One region of the Bacillus sp. P4_E1 genome, then DNA from elsewhere that is predicted to be linked to it. Evidence: predicted binding sites of a transcription regulator. Region 1 holds the regulator's gene; each other region holds the start of a gene.
The links. Region 1 encodes Rex, which represses fermentation and respiration genes when NADH is low (regulators of the CRP and FNR family bind a similar motif). Its sites were predicted from a motif close to TTGTGAAATATTTCACAA; they were not measured.

Region 1 (6,205 bases):
GCAAGAGTGTCGACACCGCGAAGCATCGAACGACGTGCTTCTTCACTAAATTTAATATCTTTTGCCATAATAATTGACCCCCTTGGATTTTTAAAATGTATATAATTAACCGATAATTGCTAAAATGTCACTTTCACGTAAAATCAAGTAGTCTGTACCTTCGTATTTCACTTCAGTACCTGCATATTTTGAGAAGATGATAAGATCACCTGCTGCTACCTCTAAAGCAACACGCTCACCATTTTCAAGCACTCGGCCTGTACCTACTGCAATAACTTTACCCTCTTGTGGTTTTTCTTTTGCAGTTTCTGGTAATACAATACCACTTGCTGTTTTTTCTTCTGCTTGAACAAGTTCAATTACAACGCGATCACCTAATGGCTTTAGCATGAACAATAACCTCCTCATTTTGTTATGTAAATTTTATTTATTAGCACTCAAGTCACACGAGTGCTAACACACTTCTAATAATAAATAATCTCAATTTCTTTTGCAAGTAAAAAAATCATAATTTTTTCGCAAATTACTTTATGCACTTTCCTATATATCATTACTTCTTCTACTGCCTTTACTATATGAATCGTTGTTCCCACTTCTTGTATGTTACAATATGAAAGACACCCTAAGTTGTTTTCGCTAAACGTACAACTTTTTCCTGTCTCCTATTTTATTTTCAAATACTTATTTACAAAAAAAATATAATTCAAATGAAAGTTTATATCGTAGGTAGCATATTTACATGTTATCCTACCTTATCTCATACACTAGAGTTAGAAAGGATGGTTAAACCATTTGAAGAAACAATATTGGTGGATTATCGTTACATACATTTTAATGCAGTTATCTGGAATTGTTGGCTTACCACTACTCCTAAAAACAGGGCTCTATGATAATAGAGGATTTACCATGGAGGAAAAAGGTCAAATCATAACGGGACATTGGGCAATCATTAGCTTCTTTGTTGCATTATGTATCGTGCTTTGGTTACTTAGAATAGATATTCGTGACAGGCATTTAGATAAAATGCGTGTTACGATCCCAGCTACAGTTGGTTGGATTATAATCGGTATTCTCTTAGCTTTCTCTTCCCAAATAATTGCCGGTATGATCGAAATGCGTCTACTAGGAATTAAACAAGGTTCGGAAAATACAATGAAGCTGATGGAAATTGCAAGAACGACACCTTGGTTCCTCATTGTTGTATCTATAATCGGACCTATCTTAGAGGAAATCGTATTTAGAAAAATTTTATTTGGCACACTTTATAAGAGATTTAATTTCTTTGTTGCTGCTATCATTAGTTCACTTGTATTCGCGGCGATTCATTTTGATTTTACTCACTTATTGGTATACACTTCTATGGGGCTCGTATTCGCCTTTTTATATGTACAAACGAAACGCATTATCGTTCCTATAGCAGCCCATGTGGCAATGAATACATTAGTCGCTATTGGACAAATTTTTATGAGCAATGAGCAAATTCAAGAAATGATTAAAGAAGCTGAAAAAATGCAAGGCTTTATCGGAGGATTTTTAGTATGAGAAACTCACCATTGTTCATGGCTGCATTGTACTTTCTTCTTGGATGTATCTTTACACGCTTCGCCATTACGAACGTAACAGATACAATCTGGAATATGTGGACAATACTATTTGCAGTTATGGCAACAATTGATTTTAATTTGGCACTTCGCCTTATCTTAGTTAAATTCACAAAGAAAAAACAATAATAAAACGCAGAGGTCATCTCCTCTGCGTTTTATTGTGGATAATTCTTCAAAAAGTAAACAAGAGTTTGTAACTCTACAGCTAAATCGATGTGATGAATCCTTATATTCTCTGACACATTTAAGCGTGCTGGTGTGAAATTTAAAATACCATGCACGTTCGTTTCTGCCAATCTATCTGCCACAGATTGCGCTACTGTAGCGGGTACCGTTAATATTGCCACTTGTATATCAGTTGATAAACGTTCTTCTAGTTCATCCAAATGATATACAGGAATGCCTCCGATTTCTGTCCCAACTTTCTCTTCACTAACATCAAACGCCATTTCAATTTTTGTATTATTGTTTTTCGTGAAATTATAATGTAAGAAAGCGGTCCCTAAATTACCTACTCCAATAAGTGCCACGCGTGTTATATCATCTTGGTCGAGTGTTTCACGGAAAAATGATAATAAATAATTTACGTTATATCCATATCCTTTTTTCCCTAACGCTCCAAAATATGAAAAATCTCTTCGAATAGTTGCGGAATCAACCTTTACCGCTTCACTCAATTCGGCTGATGAAACACGTTGCTTACCAGAAAGAGATAAGTTTTGGATAAATCGATAGTATAGAGGCAATCGTTTGGCAGTGGCCTGTGGAATTTTTTGCTGATCCATATAACCTCTCCTCTCTTCCTATCTTTATTCTTATACTTGAATCAAATACAGAAGTTTAGTACTCATGAATTTCCTTGTATAATAAAGAGAAGAAGTATTCTCTCTTTATTTTAAACTATACACTATTTTTAGTATGATTGAGAAATATAAACATGGCAAAGTTAAGAAATTATTTGAGGTGAAAACATTGATATTATTACAAGTGAATGGGCTTTCGAAATTATACGGTGCAGAAACGATTCTTGCAAACATAAAATTGGAAGTACAAACAAAAGATCGTATCGCATTAGTCGGACGAAATGGAGCTGGAAAATCTACATTATTAAAAATAATAGCTGGCGAGTTATCTCATGATGGTGGTGAAATTATAAAACCGAAAGATGTCTCAATGGGGTATTTAGCTCAAAATACCGGATTAGAAACGTCTTTAACAATTTGGGATGAAATGTTAACCGTCTTTACACACTTGCAGCAGATGGAGACAAAACTTCGAAGGCTAGAGCAAGAGATGGGAAAAGAAGAAAACTTTTCAAATGCGGCTATATATGAGAAATTATTAGCTGATTATGACCAATTACAATTAGATTATAAAGATCAAGGCGGCTATCAGTACGAAGCGGATATACGCTCAATTTTAAGCGGTCTTGGCTTCCCAGTTGAAACGCATCAGACGAAAATTTCCACATTAAGTGGTGGACAAAAGACTCGATTAGCTCTTGGGAAATTATTATTAACTAGACCAGACTTACTTATTTTAGACGAACCTACAAACCATTTGGACATTGAGACACTAACATGGCTTGAACAATATTTACAAGGCTATCCTGGCGCGATTTTAATCGTTTCCCATGACCGTTATTTCTTAGATAAACTCGTTACACAAGTATACGAAATTTCTAATAAGGAAAGCCGACGATTTGTTGGTAACTACAGTAAATATTTAGACTCAAAATCAGCTCTATACGAGCAAGAAATGAAGCGTTATGAAAAACAACAAGATGAAATTTCTAAACTGGAAGACTTTGTACAAAAAAATATAGCTCGTGCATCTACGACAAAACGCGCTCAAAGTCGCCGTAAACAATTAGACAGAATGGAAGTATTAACTAGACCATTAGGCGATTCTAAATCAGCTTCCTTCCACTTCGATATTGAAAAACAAAGTGGAAATGATGTTTTACAAGTGAAAGATGCAACTATTGGCTATTATCAGGAACCGATTATTGAACATGTAAATATGCGCTTAACTCGCGGTGACAGTGTTGCCTTAGTTGGGCCAAACGGAATTGGAAAATCTACATTATTAAAATCCATTGTGAATAAGTTACAGCTATTACATGGAAACGTTGCTTTCGGCTCAAGTGTATCTGTTGGTTATTATGATCAAGAACAAGCCAACTTAACATCTTCGAAGCGAGTTTTAAATGAATTATGGGATGAATATCCCCTGCAACCTGAAAAAGAAATTCGCACTATACTAGGCAACTTTTTATTCACAGGGGATGATGTACTCAAACCAGTATCTTCTCTTAGTGGTGGACAAAAGGCTCGACTAGCTCTTGCAAAACTTATGATGCAAAAATCCAATTTATTAATTCTCGATGAGCCAACAAACCATCTTGATTTAAATAGTAAAGAGATTTTGGAGAATGCTTTAATTGATTACCCAGGTACTCTTCTATTCGTCTCTCATGACCGCTATTTTATTAATCGCGTAACGACAACCGTTGTTGAGTTATCAACAGAAGGTGCACAAGAATATTTAGGTGATTACGATTATTACGTTGAAAAGAAAAATGAAATGATTGAACGTGCGGAACTAGAGCAAGAAGATGAAGTACCTGTTCAAAAAGTGGTAGCACAAGAAAAATTAAATTATCTCGAAGAAAAAGAACGTAAACAGCTAGAGCGTCAACGTACTCGAAAAATTGAAGAACTGGAACAAAATATCGTAGGCTTAGAAGAAGAAATTGCTACGTTAGAAGATCAGCTTTGCTTACCAGAAATATATGCAGATTATGAAAAGGCTAGTGAAATTACAACTAAAAAGCAAACACTGCAAGAACAGCTTGAAGCTTGTATGGCAGAATGGGAAGAACTGCATATATAAGAGAATTTAAAAGAGGAGGATGTCTCATAAGTCGGGCTTTTTGACGAGATGACCTCCTTTTTATTTTCTTTTTTGGAATCAATACCATAGTAAATAAAATTATATAACCGATTCGACAAGGATTGACAATAGTAGCACCTTATATAATAAGTGGAGGATGTTTCAAAATTTTTTTTGGCATCTCCTTGTTTTTTATTTCCCAAAAAAGAATTTCTTCAAAGGTCAGACTTCCTCTATGTTATCCACAAGGTTATGCACATATCCACCTTTACAATATAAACTTCCAAATAACTTTTCCACATTATCCACAACTACATAAAAAGTTATACACATTTTATGTACACAAAAAAACCCATATTATCAACAGATAATACGGGTTTTATCCACAGGCTGTGGTTAATTTTGTGTATAACTATGCTTCAATATCTAATCCTGGATTTGCATTTAAAGCTAATGTAGCGCGTTTTCCTTGTTCGTATGCAATTGTACCTGCAGCTGCAATCATCGCTGCATTATCTGTGCATAAAGATAGAGGAGGAATAATTAGCTCTATATTTTCTTTTTGTGCAAATTCTGCTGCTAAACGTGCACGAAGCCCTTTATTAGCAGCTACTCCACCAGCAAGAAGCACTTGTTTTACATTATAAGCATCTGCTGCACGAGACGCTTTCGTTACAAGTACATCTATTACACTTTCTTGGAAACTTGCTGCTAAATCTTCTGGTGCAATTTCTATACCGCGCTGTTTTGCGTTATGCACAGTGTTGATAACTGCTGATTTCAATCCACTAAAGCTGAAATCATACGAATCAGGTTCTAGCCACGCACGAGGCAAATCAATTGTTGGTTTTCCTTCATGCGCAAGGCGATCAATATGAGGACCACCTGGATAAGGCATTGATAATGTACGAGCTACTTTATCGTAAGCTTCTCCTGCCGCATCATCTCGCGTTTCACCAATCACTTCAAATGAACCATGTTCTTTCATATAAACAAGCTCCGTATGTCCACCGGATACAACAAGCGATAGTAACGGGAATTGTACTTCTTTTACTAAACGATTCGCATAAATATGACCAGCAATATGATGAACACCAACTAGAGGGATATCATGAGCAAAAGCCACAGCTTTCGCTGCATTTACACCTATTAAAAGTGCTCCGACTAAACCTGGGCCTTCTGTTACAGCAATTGCATCAATATCCTCAAAAGTGATATTCGCTTCTTTTAAAGCTTCTTCTAACACAACTGTGATTTCTTCTACATGATGACGGGATGCAATCTCTGGTACTACTCCGCCAAAACGCTTATGACTTTCAATTTGCGATGCAACGACATTCGCAATGATTTCCGTTCCATTTTTAACAACTGCTACAGCTGTTTCATCACAGCTTGTTTCAATACCAAGTATAATTATATTTTTTTCCATTATATATTCACCCACATTACAAGACCATCTTCCTGATTGTCTGCATAGTATCGTTTACGAATCCCACCATTTTGAAATCCGTATTTTCTGTATAACTGCTTTGCTACTTCATTTGACATGCGTACTTCAAGTGTCATTGTTTTTACTCCTAACCCTTTCGCTTCGGAAATGACTTCTTTCAATAAGGCATCCCCTAGCTTTTGACCTCTGTATTCCGGCAGGATAGCTATATTTGTTACATGTGATTCATCAATAATTATCCACAATCCACAATATC
Region 2 (6,205 bases), on a different contig from region 1:
TCTGACACACGGCGTTCATTGAAACCTGATAAGAGCCAAGTGTATTGTTTTACTCCGATGAAATAAGCTAGTGCAAATGAAATGATTGCTAGTATGAATAATGATGGGGAAGCGAAGAGAGTCATTGAAAACACCTCCGTTAATGGGCTATAAATAAATTATAGTATGAATGTTATAATTTAACAAAATACAATTTTGATTTTAAGTTTATTAAAAATGAGATATTTACGATGAAGGGAGATTATATATGAATATTTCGGAATTCCAGCAATATGTATCGAGTTTCAGTAAAGAAAAAGGATTTCAAGATACAACAATTGAAGAGCGTACGATGTATGTGATGGCGGAATTAGGTGAATTAGCGGAAGTTATATTAAAGCGTGATAAAATACAAGATTCGAAAAGAGAGATTGGTTTAGAAATGTTTGATGTAATTTGGAATGTATGTGATTTAGCAAACAAGTTAGAAATTGATTTAGAGAAGGCGTTTGAAGAAAAAATGATTATTAATAAAAAACGTGAATGGTAAAAGGAAAGTTAAAAAGCGCACAAAATTTTTTGCGCTTTTTATTAATGGTATGAAAAATATGTAAAAAAAGATGGAACAAACATTTGAGACGAATTGTCTAATATAGGTAATAACCATTTAATTTGAAAGAAAGGATTGATAAAAATGAAAAAGAATACATTATTAAAATTAGGGGTATGTGTTAGTTTACTAGGAACAATTCAATTTGTTAGCACAATTTCTTCTGTGAAAGCGGAACAAAAGCTAGAGCAAAAAGTAATAAAGAATGAGACAGGAACTATTTCAATTTCTCAGTTAAACAAAAATGTATGGGTTCATACTGAGTTAGGTTATTTTAATGGAGTAGCAGTTCCTTCGAACGGTCTAGTTCTTAACACTTCTAAAGGGTTAGTGCTTGTCGATTCTTCTTGGGATGATAAGTTAACGAAGGAACTAATAGAGATGGTAGAAAAGAAATTTAAGAAGCGCGTAACGGATGTTATTATTACACATGCGCATGCTGATCGAATTGGCGGAATTAAAACGTTGAAAGAAAGAGGCATTAAAGCGCATAGTACAGCATTAACTGCGGAACTAGCAAAGAAAAATGGATATGAAGAGCCACTTGGAGACTTACAAACAATTACGAATATGAAGTTTGGAAATATAAAAGTAGAAACGTTCTATCCAGGGAAAGGGCATACAGAAGATAATATTGTCGTATGGTTACCGCAATACAACATTTTAGCTGGAGGCTGTTTAGTGAAATCTGCGGAAGCTAAAGATTTAGGGAATGTTGCTGATGCATATGTAAATGAATGGTCCACATCGATTGAGAATGTGTTGAACCGATATGGAAATATGAACTTAGTAGTGCCTGGTCATGGAGAAGTAGGGGACAGAGGATTACTTTTACATACATTGGATTTGTTGAAATAAGAAACTGTGGGAATATAAAAGCGAGGAGAAATAATTTTCTCCTCGCTTTCTTCTAACTATATTTAAATGCGAAGCTATCAATTATGCCTGCATAAGTTACTGAGATTTTAATTCCAAGTATACAAATACCAGTACCGTCATAATTGCTATAACAACATAAGTAACATCAAGCATTATAAGTGTCTTTAAAGTTTCAGTCATCCTAATTCACCCCTGGTATGAAAATGTAACATAATCTCTTATCAATCAGTTAAGAGATTATAAAGATAACAATGTACATGAAATTTCTTAAGTAGTTTCTATATAAATATATCATATAAATAATGTAAACAATGTTAAGGTAGTGTAAATGTAATGTAAATAAAGCGATTCCCCATAAAATCTTTAATCAAAAAATTGATAGTGCTTCAAAATGAAAAAACGCTATTCTTTCTGTTGAATGATAGAAAGAATAGTGTTGTTGTATGCTTATTAGTTGCTAATAGTTCTCTAAATCAATTATCTAGCTATTTGAAGGCATCAACAAAGGTGTCCATTTTTCTGTATGTTTTTTTGATGTCAATAAAAATATTATGTCAACAATATGAACTGTCACAAATTTATATATATTATTGTGATTGATATCACATCCTTTTTTCCTAATGGGCATTATGCTTAATTTGTAATGAATGATTGGGAGAGGGTGGGATGATATGTTTTGTTATCAATGTGAACAAACGCCAACAGGCGGATGTAAAGTGATGGGTGTTTGTGGTAAGAATGAAACAATTGCAAGTTTACAAGATACGATTGTGTTTGGATTAAAAGGAATAGCGGCTTATCGTACGCATGCTGCGCAGCTAGGGTATACAGATGCATTTGTAGATGCTACAACTCAAGAAGCGCTATATATGACATTAACAAATTCTAACTTTAATGAACAAGAACATATTGATATGGCTATGAAAGTAGGGAAATCGGCTTTACGAGTAATGGAGTTATTAGATGAGGCACATACGAATCACTTTGGTGTTCCGGAGCCTGTTCAAATTACGCAGAACCATGTAGAAGGTAAGGCAATTGTAGTTACTGGTCATAATTTATTTGCATTAGAAGAGTTATTAAAGCAAACAGAAGGAAAAGAAATTAACATTTATACGCATTCTGAAATGCTACCAGCACACGGATATCCACAACTGAAAAAATATAAACATTTAAAAGGAAACATCGGTAAGGCATGGTATGATCAACGACGCCTTTTCGAAAAATTTACAGGTGCCATATTAGCTACAACGAACTGTGTTATGCCAATTAAAGGATCATACTCTGATCGATTCTTTTCATATGATATTGCAGGTTTAGAGGGTGTACAAAAAATTGAAAATGATGATTTTGCACCATTGATTCAAAAAGCGCTTGAACTTCCAGAAGTACATATGGAGTCGGATGAGCAGTTAGTAACAGGGTTTCATCATAATACAGTATTATCATTAGCTCCGGAAATTATTAATGCAGTAAAAGAAGGAAAGATTAAGCGTTTCTTTGTCATCGCAGGTTGTGATGCTCCGGGAAAAGGCGGAGAATATTATCGTGAATTAGCAACGTCACTTCCGCCAGAAACGGTTATTTTAACAACTTCTTGCGGGAAATTCCGTTTTAATGATGTGAGTTATGGTGTTGTGCCCGGTACGGAGATTCCACGTTACATTGACTTAGGACAATGTAATAATTCAATTTCTACAGTGAAAATAGCGGCCGCTTTAGCTGATGCTTTTCAATGTGAAGTGAATGAATTGCCAGTGAGTATTGTTCTATCATGGTTTGAACAAAAAGCGGTTGCCATTTTACTTGGGCTATTTAGTCTTGGTATTCAAGATATTCGCATTGGTCCAAAGGCACCTGAATTTATTTCACCTGGTGTGCTTGATGTATTACAAGAGACATTCGGTTTAAAACTAATTACAACCGCAGCAGAAGATATGAATATGATGTTATCGTAACAAAAAGGATGTCCTATATGTAGAGTTGACTTTATAAAGAATTTGTATGTATTCGCAAGCTCATGTATTAAATGCACAGGTGCATTAGTAGAAGAACAAAAAAATGATCCGTCTTTTTAATAAGGAGAGCTATCCACATTCATTAACTTCGGAATATTATAACGCCCAAAATAAAAATGCGGAATTTTTGTTTTGGGTATTTCCTTTTCTTAGCTGGATAGGTATGTGGTGAGATTTCTTAAGAAGAAAATAGGCAGTATCCAATAGATAATAGCGGATTTAAGAAAAAATTTAAAAATCGAGTTGACATTCTATCTACATAGTCATACAATGTAGTGGTAATGAGTAATACTGAATAGCGTAGTTTTTAAAAATATATTCAGTATCCAATAGGCAAAAGCGGATTTAAGAAAAAATTTAAAAATCGAGTTGACATTCCATCTACTTAGTCATACAATGTAGTTGTAATAAGTAATACTGAATAGTGAGGTTTCTCAAAAGCTATTCAGTAAAAATTAGCCTTAGTACTCTGTGATACTGAATATAAGTCAGACAGAATAGGGGGTAAAGGAGGATCAGAATATGGAAAATTTAACTGAAATGCTGAAAGGTTCGCTGGAAGGATGTGTTCTGGAAATCATTAGCCGCCGTGAAACTTATGGCTATGAGATTACCCGCCACCTGAATGAGCTTGGGTTTACTGAAGTCGTGGAAGGAACGGTCTATACCATCCTTGTGCGATTAGAGAAGAAAAAACTTGTGAATATTGAAAAGAAACCGTCAGACATGGGGCCGCCTCGCAAGTTTTATTCACTAAATGAGGATGGCCGTCAGGAACTTGAATTGTTTTGGAGAAAATGGGATTTTGTATCATCAAAAATTAACGTCTTGAAGTCAAACTAGCCTCATAAGATTAAATATTCGGCCGATATTTTGGGAGTTTCTTGTTCTGCTTTATAAAAAAGGAGGAAAAATAATATGTTGGAAATGTTCAAAAAATTAATTGGTGATAAAAAAGAGTACAAAATGATGATGGCACGTGTTGGAGCTCTGCCAGAGGACTATCAGTTTGTGTTTAAGAAAATTCAAAACTACATGTGGAATTTCTCAGCTGGTAACGGGATGGATATGCTACACATACAGTATGAACTAATCGATTTGTTTGAAGCCGGTGCGGCGGAAGGCAGACAAGTGCTAGAAATCACTGGGGAGGACGTGGCATCCTTTGCTGACGAACTAGTGGCAAACGCTAAAACTTATGTTTCCAAGTATCGTGAAGATTTGAATGAAAGTATCATGAAGCAATTGAGAAAAAAATAAATGCAACAGGTAATACCGACTGATTAGCTGGTTACAAATGTGAATTGACGCCACTGCTATTCAGTTATATTTTTAAATCAGTACTAAGTAATACAGATTATCAGTAATACTAAATAGAGGGTGTAGGCAGTCTATCTTTACAAAACATTTTTTAAGGAGGAAAAAAGCATGACCAATACAGCGATTTCTGTAAAAGGATTAAAAAAATCCTTTAAAGATAAGGAAGTGTTAAAAGGGGTAGATTTTGAAGTGCAGCGTGGCGAAATTTTCGCACTGCTGGGCTCAAATGGAGCGGGCAAGACGACGATAGTCAATATCCTCTCGACGCTGATGAAGCAAGATGGCGGCGAAGTAGGTATTTGTGGTTTTGACGTTCAGCGTCAACCGGATCATGTTCGTCAAAGTATCAGTCTGACAGGGCAGTTTGCAGCTTTAGACGGTATGCTCACGGGGAGAGAAAACTTGATAATGATTGCCAATTTGCGTGGAGTTTCTAGTCCTGCTCAAGTCGCTGATAATTTGCTTGCAAGATTCAGCCTGACTGATGCAGCCAACCAGAGGGCAGACCAGTACTCAGGTGGGATGAAGCGCCGGCTTGATATCGCGATGAGTTTGATTGGGACGCCAGCAGTCATTTTTCTCGATGAACCGACGACAGGGCTTGACCCCGAAGCGCGGATTGAAGTGTGGGATACCGTCAAGGAACTTGCCGGCGGCGGCACAACCATCTTGCTCACGACCCAGTATCTCGAGGAAGCCGAACAACTGGCGGACCGTATCGCTATCTTGCATGGCGGAAAAATTATTACGACTGGTACTCTTACAGAACTTAAAGAGATGTTCCCGCCAACAAAAGTGGAGTATATCGAGAAGCAGCCGACATTGGAAGAAATTTTCCTTGCGATCATTGGCAAAAAGGAGGAGATGTAAATGAAGAGCAAAACAGGGGTATTATTAGGGCGTTTAATGCGCAACATTATGCGCAGTCCGGATACAATTATTACGGTAGCGATTACGCCGATTATGATGATGCTGTTGTTTGTCTACGTATTTGGCGGCGCCATAAAGACAGGAACGGATAACTACGTCAATTATTTATTGCCGGGAATCTTGCTGATGGCTATCGCATCCGGTGTCGCTTACACTTCCGTACGGTTGTTTACGGATGTAAAGAGCGGGCTGATGGCACGTTTCATTACTATGCCTATCAAGCGTTCGTCGGTATTATGGGCTCACGTATTAACATCACTTGTTGCTAATGTGCTTACTATCGTGGTGGTTATTCTTGTTGCGCTCTTAATGGGCTTCCGTTCCAGTGCTAATATTCTGGATTGGCTCGCGGTAGCTGGAATACTCGGGATGTTTACGCTGGCGCTGACATGGTTGGCTATCATTCCTGGGTTGACAGCGAAGTCTATGGAAGGGGCGACAGCCTACTCGTACCCACTAATTTTTCTGC
Region 3 (6,205 bases), on a different contig from region 1:
GCAAAAATAATATTAAAAAACTTAAAAAGTCTTATTTAGTTTACATAAAAAAATTATGTAATAGTAAAAGGGGAAGGCTTGTCCCTCATCCTTTTACTATCAAAAGCTAAATTAAGAACATCTTGGTACACCTAAAGCTAAGAATAAACCTGCTACTCCTGCTGTAATTGGCACTTTCAACGTAATAACATCGTCTACTTTTGTTACTAAAAAGTAAGCATTCCCTTCTTGTAACACGCAATTCACTAATAATTGAAATTCCATTCAAATCTCCTCCTTTCAATCGATATACTATAATTTATGAAATCTCTTTTAAAATGTAATAGTAAATATATCTATTTTTCCTTATATACGAAATAAACGTTTATACATCTATTAAAAATATTAATTTTCTAAATTAATATAAAACGTGTAATATCCAATAAGTCCCTATATAATCAATAGAGAAAATCTTACAAATGGAGGTATGAAAATGGCAGTTTTGAGTAATATTGGTGTAGCTTTATTTTTTATAGCTTTTATTCTTTTAATCTTATGTATCATTTCATTCTTTAAGAAAAATGGAAAAGCAAAACAATATGGTCGTCCTACTGTTATTCTTTTTATGATTTCAATTATATTAATAATGACTGGCTCAACAAAATCTGAACACCCAGTCGTAGAATTTTTTTCTACTTTAAGTTTCATTCTATTTATATTTTTCCTTGTTCTAGCAATCTTATCTGTAATTAAGAAAACCGGTGTAGCAAAAAAGCAATTTATAATTACAGCTGTTTTATTTGTCATTTTTGTTGCGCTATCAGGTATTTCAAGTCCTTCTTCTGAAAAAACGACAGTAACGAATAAACAAGTCGCTTCTAATAGTGAAGAGAAAAAAGATGACAAAAAGAAAAAGGAAGTAGAAAAGAAAGAAGCGGACGAAAAAACTCGTAAACAACAAGAAGATGAAAAACGCCAAGCCGAAGAGCAAGCTCTTAAGCAAGAAGATGAAAAGCGTCTAGCTGATGAACAAGCTCGTAAACAACAAGAAGAGCAAAAACGTCTAGCTGATGAACAGGCTCGTAAACAACAAGAAGAGCAAAAACGCCAGGCTGATGAACAAGCTCGTAAACAACAAGAAGAGCAAAAACGCCAGGCTGATGAACAAGCTCGCAAACAACAAGAAGAGCAAAAACGCCAGGCTGATGAACAAGCTCGCAAACAACAAGAGGATCAGCAAAAAGTACAGCAAGCTCAAACACAACCAGCTGCAAGTAACAATAGTAATGTAACTTACAAAAATTGTACTGAAGTTAAAAACGCTGGAAAAGCTCCATTATATAGAGATCAACCAGGTTATAGCTCTAAACTTGATCGTGATGGCGATGGAGTTGCATGTGAAAAATAGTAGTAAAAAAGAAGCTTCTAGTAAGCTTCTTTTTTTATTATCAGAAACTATTGCGACGAATTACCCTCCCTCTCCCTTTTATAAAACTCATTTTATTATTCTCAAAAATGACACATAATAAGTGATTTAAATCACCACATTGATTTTAATTTAACGCTATTCTTAATTTAGATATTACATTTAAACTTTATGGAGGCATTCATATGAAACATACATTTACTGAAACTTCAATTATCGGTAAGATTGTTACACAATTTCCGAAAGCTAGTGATCTTTTTAAATCATATAGAATAGATTTTTGTTGTGGTGGTAGTAGACCACTTATTGATGCAATTAATGAAAGAAATTTATCGGCAACAGAGGTAATTACAGAGTTAAATACGCTTTATCATAAAACAAAACTATTAAACGAATCTGAAATTGATTGGAAAAATGCTTCTTATCAAGAATTGATTGATTATGTTGTAAATAAGCATCATCGCTATTTAAATGAAGAGTTGCCACAGTTAAGTCCATATGTGACGAAAGTATTACGCGTTCATGGGGTAAGTCAGCCTCATTTAGCTCAAATTCATAAACTATTTCATGAACTTAAAATGGAATTAGAACAACATTTAATTAAAGAAGAAACGGAAGATTTCCCATTAATTTTAGAATTCGAACAAAATCCAACTGATGAAAACTATGCAAAGTTACGTAAAGTAGTAGATGCGCTCGAAAATGAACATAACCACGCTGGCAATATTATTAAAGAACTTCGTAAGGTGACAAATGACTTTACTCCACCAGAAGGAGCTTGCGGCACTTATCGCCTTATTTACCAGCGCCTTGAAGCCATTGAATCTGATTTATTTGAGCATATTCATTTAGAAAATAATATTTTATTTCCGCGTGCAATTTCAAGAGCATAAATAAAGTGCAGGACATGAGTATAAATGCTCCTGTCCTGCTTTTTCATTGTGTAAAAAATATTTACACTTCCCCTCTACCCATATAACCATATTCCCTTTCGCTTCTCCCTTCACATAAATCCGAATTTTAACAATTTGTGAATCATTATAAAAATGTGATAAATATCACATCTCCCTCTTTTTTAATTTTCTATAATAGAAATATAATCCTTTGTTCAACATTTCACATAAAAAGGGGAAACGAAAATGAAAAAACGTTTAGTTATGATCGGAAATGGTATGGCTGGCATACGCTGTATGGAAGAAATATTAAAACATGATAGTGATTCATATGAGATTACTATTTTTGGAGATGAACCACATCCAAACTACAATCGCATTATGCTCTCTCATGTTCTACAAGGCAAAACAAATATGCAAGATATCATTATGAACGAATATAGTTGGTATGAAGAAAATGAAATAACTTTGTATACAAATGAAAGAGTTCAAAGTATTAACCGAAAAGAAAAAATTATTATTACAGAAAAAAATCGTACTGTTACATACGACAAACTCATTATCGCAACAGGTTCTAGTGCTTTTATTTTACCAGTTGAAGGTTCCCCTCTTCCTGGTGTAACAGGATTTCGAACAATTGAAGATACACAATTTATGATGGATACCGCTAAAGAAAAGAAAAAGGCTGTTGTCATTGGTGGTGGATTACTCGGTTTAGAAGCCGCAAGAGGTCTTATTGACTTAGGAATGGACGTACATGTTGTTCATTTAATGCCTAGCTTAATGGAGCAACAACTAGATACGAAAGCAGCTTCCCTATTGCGTGAAGATTTAGAAGCGCAAGGCATGAAGTTTCTAATGGAAAAGAAAACTGTAAAGATTCTTGGTACAGACCATGTTGAGGGCATTCAATTTGAAGATGGTGAAGTTGTAGATTGTAATTTAATCGTGATGGCTGTTGGAATACGCCCGAATACCCATTTAGCAAAAGATGCTAGTTTAATTGTAAATCGCGGCATTGTAGTTAACGACTATATGCAAACAAATGATGCATCCATTTATGCAGTTGGAGAATGTGCAGAACATGACGGTATCGCATATGGACTTGTTGCCCCTCTTTATGAACAAGGCGCAATATTAGCAAAACATATAACGAATTTACAAACTAATGGATATACGGGCAGCATCGTCGGTACACAGTTAAAAGTTGCAGGTTGTGATTTATTCTCTGCTGGTCAAATTTATGAAGATGATCAAACGAAAGCAATTTCAATCTTTGATGAATGTAAACGTTCCTATAAAAAAGTATTAATTCGTGACAATAAAGTCGTCGGTATCGTTTTATATGGTGATGCAACTGATGGTACACGCCTCTTTAGCATGTTAAAGAAAGAAGAAGATATACAAGAATATACAGCCGCTTCCCTTCTTCACAAAGCTGGTGAAGAAAGTGAACTTGACGTTGCTACAATGAGTGCGGATGACACAATTTGTGGATGTAATGGCGTTACGAAAGGTACAATCGTTCATGCCATTTTAGAACAAGAGTTAACTACTTTTGAAGAAGTTAAAGGATGCACGAAAGCCGCAGGGTCTTGTGGTAAATGTCGTCCGCTTGTGGAACAAGTTCTAGCTCATACACTCGGAGATGCTTTTGATGCTTCTGCGCAGTCTGCTGGTATGTGCGGATGTACAACTTTATCACGTGACGAAGTCGTAGCCGCCATTCACGAGAAAGGTTTAAAATCGCCAAAAGAAGTACGAAATGTACTCGGTTTTGCACATGAAGACGGCTGTTCGAAATGTCGTCCTGCTTTAAATTACTATTTACGTATGGCGATTCCGGAAGAATATGTAGATGATAAATCATCCCGTTACGTTAATGAAAGAATGAATGGTAACATCCAGCATGATGGTACATTCTCTGTTATTCCACGTATGTACGGAGGCGTTACAACCGCAGATGATTTAATGAAAATTGCTGAAGTCGCAAAAAAATATGACGTTCCTCTTGTGAAAATTACAGGTGCGAGCCGAATCGGCTTATATGGTGTTAAGAAACAAGATTTACCTAACGTATGGGCTGACTTAAATATGACTTCTGGATATGCGTACTCAAAATCGCTTCGTAATGTAAAATCATGTGTTGGTTCTCGCTTCTGTCGTTTCGGTACGAAAGATTCTTTAGGACTTGGTATGCTCCTTGAACAGTCATTAGAAATGGTAGATACACCTCATAAAATGAAAATGGGTGTAACAGGTTGTCCACGTAACTGTGCGGAAGTACTTACGAAAGATTTCGGCGTTGTGTGTGTTGAAAATGGATTCCAACTGTATATCGGTGGAAATGGTGGTACGGAAGTACGCGAGGCTGATTTTGTAATGATCGTCCCTACTGAAGACGATGTCCTTCGCATCGCTACAGCTTACATGCAATATTATCGTGAAACTGGTATTTACGGGGAGCGTACTGCCTATTGGACAGAACGATTAGGCTTCGATCACATAAAAGAAATACTACAAGATACAAGTATGGTCACGATGTTAAATGATCGTTTCCAAACAGCTCGTAGCACATATACGGAAGCTTGGGGACAAGCACTAGAAACGAAGTCTTTAAAAGCGATGTATGAAGTAGAAACTGTGAAATAAGGAGCTGTGATCTATATGATACAAACGAAAGAAAAAATAAAAGTTATGCGTGCAGAAGATCTTCCTATTCAAATCGGTAAAGAGGTACAAATGAAAGGTATGTCTATCGCCCTATTCCGCCTTTCAAATGGCGATATTCGAGCTGTAGAAAATCGTTGTCCTCATAAAAACGGACCGTTAGCGGAAGGAATTGTATCTGGGGAATTCGTCTTTTGCCCACTACATGATTGGAAAATTTCATTACTAACAGGTGAAGTCCAAAAACCGGATGACGGTTGTATTCAAACGTACGAAGTAGAAGTTATTGACGGTGACATTTATATAAAGTGAAACTTTAATCAGCGGGGATTGGTTCATCCCCCGCTGATTATTAGCCCTCACCAATCGGGCTTTTACGGACAGTTGATCCCCACCTAACTACTTTGCTTTCGCTGAATTTTGAGATAGGGGTCTTACTGCCCGGCAAATAGCGGGATAAACATGTAATTTACGAAAGGAAGCCTCCTCTGGCTTCCTTTTAAATAAAAAATGATGAGGTGCGATTATGAACGGATATGTATATTTAGTTGGTGCAGGACCAGGTGATGAAGGGCTTATTACAAAGAAAGCGATAGATTGCTTAAAGCGTGCAGATATCGTTTTATATGACCGTTTATTAAACCCTTTCTTTCTTAATTATTCAAAAGAAACATGTGAATTTATTTATTGCGGAAAAATGCCAAAGAATCATACTATGAGACAAGAAATGATTAACGCTCATCTCCTTCAATTTGCACAAGAAGGAAAAATCGTTGTCCGCTTAAAGGGCGGAGATCCATCTATTTTTGGCCGTGTTGGTGAAGAAGCAGAAACTTTAGCAGCAGCGGACATTCCATATGAAATTGTACCAGGTATTACATCTAGCATCGCCGCTAGTAGCTATGCAGGTATCCCCCTCACCCACCGCAACTACAGTAATAGCGTTACTTTACTAACTGGGCATGCAAAAGGTCCTTTAACCGATCATGGAAAATATAATTCATCCCACAATAGCGACACAATTGCCTACTACATGGGTATAAAAAACTTACCTACAATTTGCGAAAACTTACTACAAGCAGGAAAAAAAGACGATACGCCAGTAGCAGTCATTGAATGGGGTACAACTGGAAAACAGCGCGTTGTCACAGGAACACTTTCAACCATTGTTCCTATCGTCAAAAACGAAAATATTTCTAACCCTTCTATGACAATTGTTGGTGATGTCGTTTCCTTA
Region 4 (6,205 bases), on a different contig from region 1:
ACCAATTATTATATTTTTATTTCGATCCACTTCTTCAGACTTTAAGCTATGCTTCAGTTGATAAAATGCTGAAAAAGCATATGGGATTAAAATAGCTGAAGATGCTAAAGAGAATGCAAAGTTATACGCCTGATCGGAAACCACGAATGTTAATAAGAACATTTGAATTAAGCCATTTGTTATCCATAATGAATTTATTGGAGCCTTATTTTTATTTTCTTTTGCAAACCATTTTGGAAATACTCCGTCTTTAGCCGCCAAATATGGAATTTCAGATGCGAGTAAAGTCCAGCCTAACCAAGCACCTAATACAGAGATGACTAAACCTAAATTAATAAAGATAGCCCCCCATTTTCCAACAACACTTTCAAATAAATAAGCCATAGACGGATTTTTCAAATTAGCAATATCTGCTTGCTGCATAAGTCCAAGAGACAGTAATGTAATTAAAATGTAAATGATGAGTGTACCAATTAAGCCAATAACCGTTGCTTTCCCTACATCACTTCTATTTTTTGCTCGACTAGATAAAACAACAGCCCCTTCTACGCCAATAAACACCCATAAAGTTACAAGCATTGTACTTTTAACTTGGCTGCCAACCGCTCCCCATGAAAAAGAACCAGTTTGTCCCCAAAATCCATCTAGAAACGTATCAATATGAAACGCGAAGATTCCTATAACAATAAATACAAATACAGGTACTAATTTTGCGATTGTAGTTACTAAATTCACAAGTGCTGCTGATTGAACTCCACGTAAAATTAACATGTGAACACACCATAATAATACGCTTGCACCAATAATGGATGCTACATTTTGACCGCCTTCAAAGATGGGGAAGAAATACCCTAATGAAGAAAACAATAATGTACCGTAAGCTACATTACCAAGCCAGGCAGATAGCCAATATCCCCACGCACTATTAAATCCCATGAAATTACCAAATCCTGCTTTTGCATAGCTAAAAATACCGCCATCTAAATCTGGCCGTTTTACAGTTAGATTTTGAAAAGATAATCCAAGCGCAATCATCCCAATTCCTGTTATAACCCAACCAATAATAATGGCTCCAGCACCAGCACCAGCACCTTTTGCCATATCACTTGCTAAATTAAATGCTCCACCGCCAATCATAGACCCCACTACAAGCGCCGTTAATGTAAACAACCCTAATTTCTTATCTTCATCCATTCCACTCACCTCTCTTTAATTGCAATAACAATACGAAAGCCATAGTGAATGATAGTGTCTAAAGGAGGAGAAAGAAGAAAGGAAGACTCCCTTTCTTCTTTACTCCATGTTTCCTAAAGTAGCTGCCATAACCGCTTTAATTGTATGCATTCTATTTTCAGCCTGATCAAATACTTTTGAATGTTTACTGCGGAATACTTCGTCAGTTACCTCCATTTCCCTCAACCCATATTTCTCATAAACTTCCTCACCATACATCGTTTCAACATCATGGAATGCGGGTAAACAATGTAAGAAAATCACATTTTCATTTCCTGTTTCTTTAATCATTTTCATATTTACTTGATAAGGTTTCAATAACTCGACACGTTCAGCAAATTTTTCTTCCTCACCCATAGACACCCATACATCTGTATAAATTACATCTGCATTCGCAACAGCTTCTTCCACATTACTTGTTATCATTACCTGTTCATTATATTTTTTTGCTAAATCAATTACTTCTTGCTCTGGCCATAAAGATTCCGGTGTACAAATACGTACATCCATTCCAACGATCGCTCCACCAACTAGTAAGCTATTAGCAACATTATTTCGTCCATCTCCAACGTAAACGAGCTTCACATTTTCTAATTTCCCTACATGTTCTCTAATTGTTAATAAATCTGCAAGTGTTTGTGTTGGATGCCACATATCTGTTAATCCATTCCAAACCGGCACACCAGAATTTTGTGCTAAAGATTCTACAGTTTCATGATTAAATCCACGAAACTCAATTCCGTCAAACATGCGTCCTAAAACTTTTGCTGTATCCTCTACGGATTCTTTTTTCCCAAGCTGAATATCACCTTTCCCTAAATATTCAGGGTTCGCCCCCAAATCCGTACATGCTACTGTAAATGCACATCGCGTACGAGTAGAGGTTTTTTCAAATAATAGCGCTACATTTTTACCTTCTAAATAATGATGTGGGACACCGTTTTTCTTTTTCTCTTTTAATTCTGCTGCTAAATCTAGAAAATATAATAATTCTTCTTGTGTAAAATCTTTTTCAGCTAGAAAACTTCTTCCTTTTAAATTTGGTCTAGTCATTAACATACTTCATCCCTACTTTCTCCGTTATTTATACTAAATATCTTTACGAACAATTGGCATACTCATGCAACGTGGACCCCCACGACCACGAGATAATTCCGAACTTAGCACCTCAATGACTTCTATACCATGCTCCCTTAATAAAGTATTGGATACATAGTTGCGATCATATGTAACAACTACACCTGGCGCAATTGCTAATGTATTAGAACCGTCATTCCATTGTTCACGGGCGGAAGCAATTGCATCTCCTCCTCCACAAGGAATAAGAACTAATTCACTTAAACCTAATACCTCTTTTAATGCTTCCATTAAAGAAGTACGATGTGTAATTTTAAGATTTTCCGCATCTGGACCTTTTTCTAAAATATAAATATTCATATTTCCTTTTGGCCCTTGAATGGCTGGGTGAATTGTAAACTTGTCATAATCAACCATTGTAAACACTGTATCTAAATGCATAAATGCTCGGCATTTTGGAATTTCTATTGCTAACACTTTCTTAATTTTATTTTGTCGGCTAAAAAGATTTTTAGCTAAACGTTCAATTGCTTTAGCTGACGTACGGGCAGATACTCCAATTGCAATTGTTTCTTCATTTAAAATTAGCTCATCGCCACCTTCAATTGGAAACTTATAATCACGATCTAGCCAAATTGGCACATTGTGATTTGCAAATCTTGGATGATATTTAATGATGTACTCCATGAATAATGATTCACGTCTACGCGCCGGTTCTCTCATCTTATTTATCGTTAAACCATCGCCCACGCTAGCTGCTGGATCACGAGTAAAATATAAATTAGGCATTGGGTCTAAGTAAAATGGATAATGATCTTCCATTAATTCGTATAAATGTGTCTTCTTACTTGTTTCAATTTCGTTTTTCCGTACACCACCCATAATTTTTTGAATTAATTCTTCATTTGAAAAGGAAAGTAAATATTCTTTTAAAGTTTGATGTGCAACATTTACGTCAGCCTGTCCTTCTTCTAAAATACGATCAACAAATTCTTCTCGAAGTTTTTTATCTACTAATGCCTCAGCAGCTAGTTTTTCTAAATAAAGAACTTCAACACCCCGATTGCGTAATGTTTGTGCAAAATAATCATGCTCTTTTTGAATAATTGGTAAGTATGGAATATCGTCAAATAATAATTGTTGCAAATAATCTGGCGTTAAGTTTTCCACTTCTTTACCAGGTCGTTTTAATAAAACTGTTTGTAATTCCCCAATTTCTGAAGTAACATGTATCGGATGCTTCATTTGTTGTACCTCCTTTTAAATATGTTTGATGTCTTACAAGTACATAATAAATGCTACGCGCTTTCATATTTGTGAAAACATCCACATTATCATTGTGAAATATTAAACAAGTTATTTTTTTAAAATCATATAAATTTGTATTTTTATAACATTCCATCCCGCTTTTTCAATAAAAAAATACATATATTACGCATATATGCTGAATATTTAACTTCCGTATTTTTAAAAAAATCCTGTTTTTAATTTTTATTAAAAACAGGATTTTGCATCTAAATAATTAAATTTAACCTTTCTTCTAAAATCTCCCTATCTGATTTCGACTGAGAAATTATAAGGCATGTATCATTTCCACATATACATCCTATTTTTTCTTTCCAATCTAACTCATCAAACAAAGCACCAATAACATGTGCATTACCGGGTAATGTTTTAATAACCATTAATTGATCTACACAATCAATTTTTACAACAACCTCTCGTAATTTTTTCTTTAACTTTATATCAGTTTGTAAATGCTCTTCTGAGAAAAATTTATATATCATTAATCCTTCTTGAGAAGGTACCTTCGTTAAGTTTAACTCACGAATATCTCGAGAAACTGTAGCTTGTGTTACTAATACATCTTTTTTTGCTAACAATTCTACTAATCTTTCTTGCTTCTCTATTTCATACTCCTTTACAAATTGTTTAATTAATCGTTGTCTTTTTTCTTTTTTCATAAAAGACACCCCTTTTAATATTATAGCTCGCTATAATTTTCATCCGAAAGGGACAGAAAAGAATGTTGCGGAAACGTTCATAGTTTATACTTTTTAACTGTAGATATTAAATCTAGCTAAAAAAAGAGAAGAACAGCATTCTGTTCTTCCCTTTTACATTGAAAATCGTTCAATCGTTTGTTTCAAATCCGCTGATTGCATCTCTAAGTCTTTTAATAATTGATCGATTGCTATCATATTTTTAGACTGTTGCAATGTCACACGTGCCACTTCTTGTGAACCAGCTGACGTTTCTTCCGCAATTGCTGCTACAGCCTTTGTTTGTGCTCCTGTTTGATGAATATGACTCACTTGTTCATTCATATAACTACTAATTTGCTTGGTTGTATCGGCTACTTCCATAACACTTGATGACATTTCTTTTAAAATTAATTCAGTAGCTTCTCCTCGTTTTGCCTCTTCTTTAGCTGTTTTCACTTGCTCCGTCATTTTCAATGCGACTTGTTGCACTTCCTCTTGCATATTTCGTAATAACTGCGATATATTTCTTGCAGAATGATCGCTTTCATCAGCAAGTTTACGTACTTCTTCAGCTACAACTGCAAAGCCCCTTCCATGCTCTCCAGCACGAGCTGCCTCAATAGAAGCATTTAATGCTAATAAATTCGTTTGACTAGCAATCTCACTCACAACAGAAACAATATGTTCTACTTGTTTCATTCGTTCTTCTAACTTCTGTACATTTTGCATCGAATCTTCATTCTCTTTTGCCAATGTTTGAATGCCTTGAATTAAAGAAGTAAAGACACGTGTACTTTGTCCTAAAGCTTGAACCATTTCTAAAGACAATTCGTCGGACTTTTTTGCTTTTTCTTCTACTTCACTCGCAATAGAGGTTGTTGTATCGACAGTTGAAACAATCGCCTGAATGGAAGCTGCTGATTGCTCGGCGCCAGAAGAAATCTCTGCAAGAGTTTCAGACACACCGCGTGCTTGCTTTGTCGCTTCCCCTGTTTGTCTTCTAATTTGCTGAACTTGATTATTTGTATACGAAAATGTAGTATCAATATTTTTTACCATACCTCTTAAGTTCTCGAGCATCATATTAAATGCAACACTTAAAGATTTAATCTCATCATCTACTTTTGGCAACGGGACATCTTCACGAATATCACCATCAGCCGCTTTCCTTGCTGCTTCTTCCAACTTTCGAAGTGGTTTAATTAAAAATATTGCTGCCCCATACGCTAAAATTCCAGACCATACTACACCTAATAACATAACGATAATATTATAAACAGTTTGACTTACATAACTTTGAAAATAATCATATATAACGTAAATAAAAAATAAACTTGTTGAATATGTAATTAAAGCTAAAACTGTAGTGAATAGCATAAGTTGTGTACGTAAGCCAAAGGAAAATGTCTTCCTTTCTTTTTCCATCTCTTCTTTCCCCCTTCTTATAAGCAATATAAGTGCTACCTATATATCATTATCCATATTTTCATTATAGAAAGATATAGAGATTTTAAAAATCATAATTCCCTTGAATATCAAATTCCGTCAAAAAAATAAAGGATTCTGACAATTTATGACTAATAACAGAAATAAGGGGCAACATTTGTAAAATATATTTTTGACTGGGGGTTTTGTATGATTCAAGTTCGAAATCTAGTAAAATCATTTGGCTCACTTGATGTTTTAAAAGGAATTGATTTAGAAGTAAAAGAAAAAGAAGTTGTTGTTTTAATCGGTGCCAGTGGTTCCGGCAAAAGTACATTACTTCGCTGTCTTAACTTTTTAGAAATGTACGATGAAGGTGAAATTCACTTACAAGGTGAACGAATTGATCCGAAGCATTCAAATTTAAACAAAGTCCGTGAAAATGTCGGTATGGTTTTTCAACACTTTAACCTCTTTCCTCATAT

Region 2: hcp (hydroxylamine reductase) is a predicted target of Rex. The motif match lies at 2,059-2,076, and genes of this name have one in related genera.
Region 3: nirB (NADPH-nitrite reductase large subunit) is a predicted target of Rex. The motif match lies at 2,510-2,527, and genes of this name have one in related genera.
Region 4: arcA (arginine deiminase) is a predicted target of Rex. The motif match lies at 3,648-3,665, and genes of this name have one in related genera.

Annotation. Positions count from the first base shown of each region.
Region 1 covers NZ_JBFUIV010000040.1:2,092-8,296, reverse strand. Annotated here, with positions in the region: gene groL (chaperonin GroEL) at 1-68, opposite strand, end outside; gene groES (co-chaperone GroES) at 106-390, opposite strand; gene AC1DS7_RS28040 (CPBP family intramembrane glutamic endopeptidase) at 793-1,542, shown strand; gene AC1DS7_RS28035 (YdiK family protein) at 1,539-1,730, shown strand; gene AC1DS7_RS28030 (redox-sensing transcriptional repressor Rex) at 1,760-2,389, opposite strand; gene AC1DS7_RS28025 (ABC-F family ATP-binding cassette domain-containing protein) at 2,577-4,499, shown strand; gene tsaD (tRNA (adenosine(37)-N6)-threonylcarbamoyltransferase complex transferase subunit TsaD) at 4,912-5,928, opposite strand; gene rimI (ribosomal protein S18-alanine N-acetyltransferase) at 5,928-6,205, opposite strand, start outside.
Region 2 covers NZ_JBFUIV010000032.1:6,815-13,019, forward strand. Annotated here, with positions in the region: gene AC1DS7_RS27025 (DUF3784 domain-containing protein) at 1-125, opposite strand, end outside; gene AC1DS7_RS27030 (MazG nucleotide pyrophosphohydrolase domain-containing protein) at 248-529, shown strand; gene bla2 (BcII family subclass B1 metallo-beta-lactamase) at 674-1,447, shown strand; gene hcp (hydroxylamine reductase) at 2,140-3,426, shown strand; gene AC1DS7_RS27045 (PadR family transcriptional regulator) at 4,009-4,329, shown strand; gene AC1DS7_RS27050 (DUF1048 domain-containing protein) at 4,405-4,746, shown strand; gene AC1DS7_RS27055 (ABC transporter ATP-binding protein) at 4,915-5,676, shown strand; gene AC1DS7_RS27060 (ABC transporter permease) at 5,677-6,205, shown strand, end outside.
Region 3 covers NZ_JBFUIV010000016.1:30,942-37,146, reverse strand. Annotated here, with positions in the region: gene exsG (exosporium protein ExsG) at 112-264, opposite strand; gene AC1DS7_RS20675 (excalibur calcium-binding domain-containing protein) at 473-1,387, shown strand; gene ric (iron-sulfur cluster repair di-iron protein) at 1,591-2,298, shown strand; gene nirB (NADPH-nitrite reductase large subunit) at 2,545-4,950, shown strand; gene nirD (nitrite reductase small subunit NirD) at 4,966-5,280, shown strand; gene AC1DS7_RS20655 (uroporphyrin-III C-methyltransferase) at 5,495-6,205, shown strand, end outside.
Region 4 covers NZ_JBFUIV010000009.1:138,425-144,629, forward strand. Annotated here, with positions in the region: gene arcD (arginine-ornithine antiporter) at 1-1,194, opposite strand, end outside; gene argF (ornithine carbamoyltransferase) at 1,294-2,292, opposite strand; gene arcA (arginine deiminase) at 2,323-3,555, opposite strand; gene argR (arginine repressor) at 3,825-4,274, opposite strand; gene AC1DS7_RS14740 (methyl-accepting chemotaxis protein) at 4,428-5,378, opposite strand; partial or broken gene AC1DS7_RS14745 (HAMP domain-containing protein) at 5,370-5,720, opposite strand; gene AC1DS7_RS14750 (amino acid ABC transporter ATP-binding protein) at 5,931-6,205, shown strand, end outside.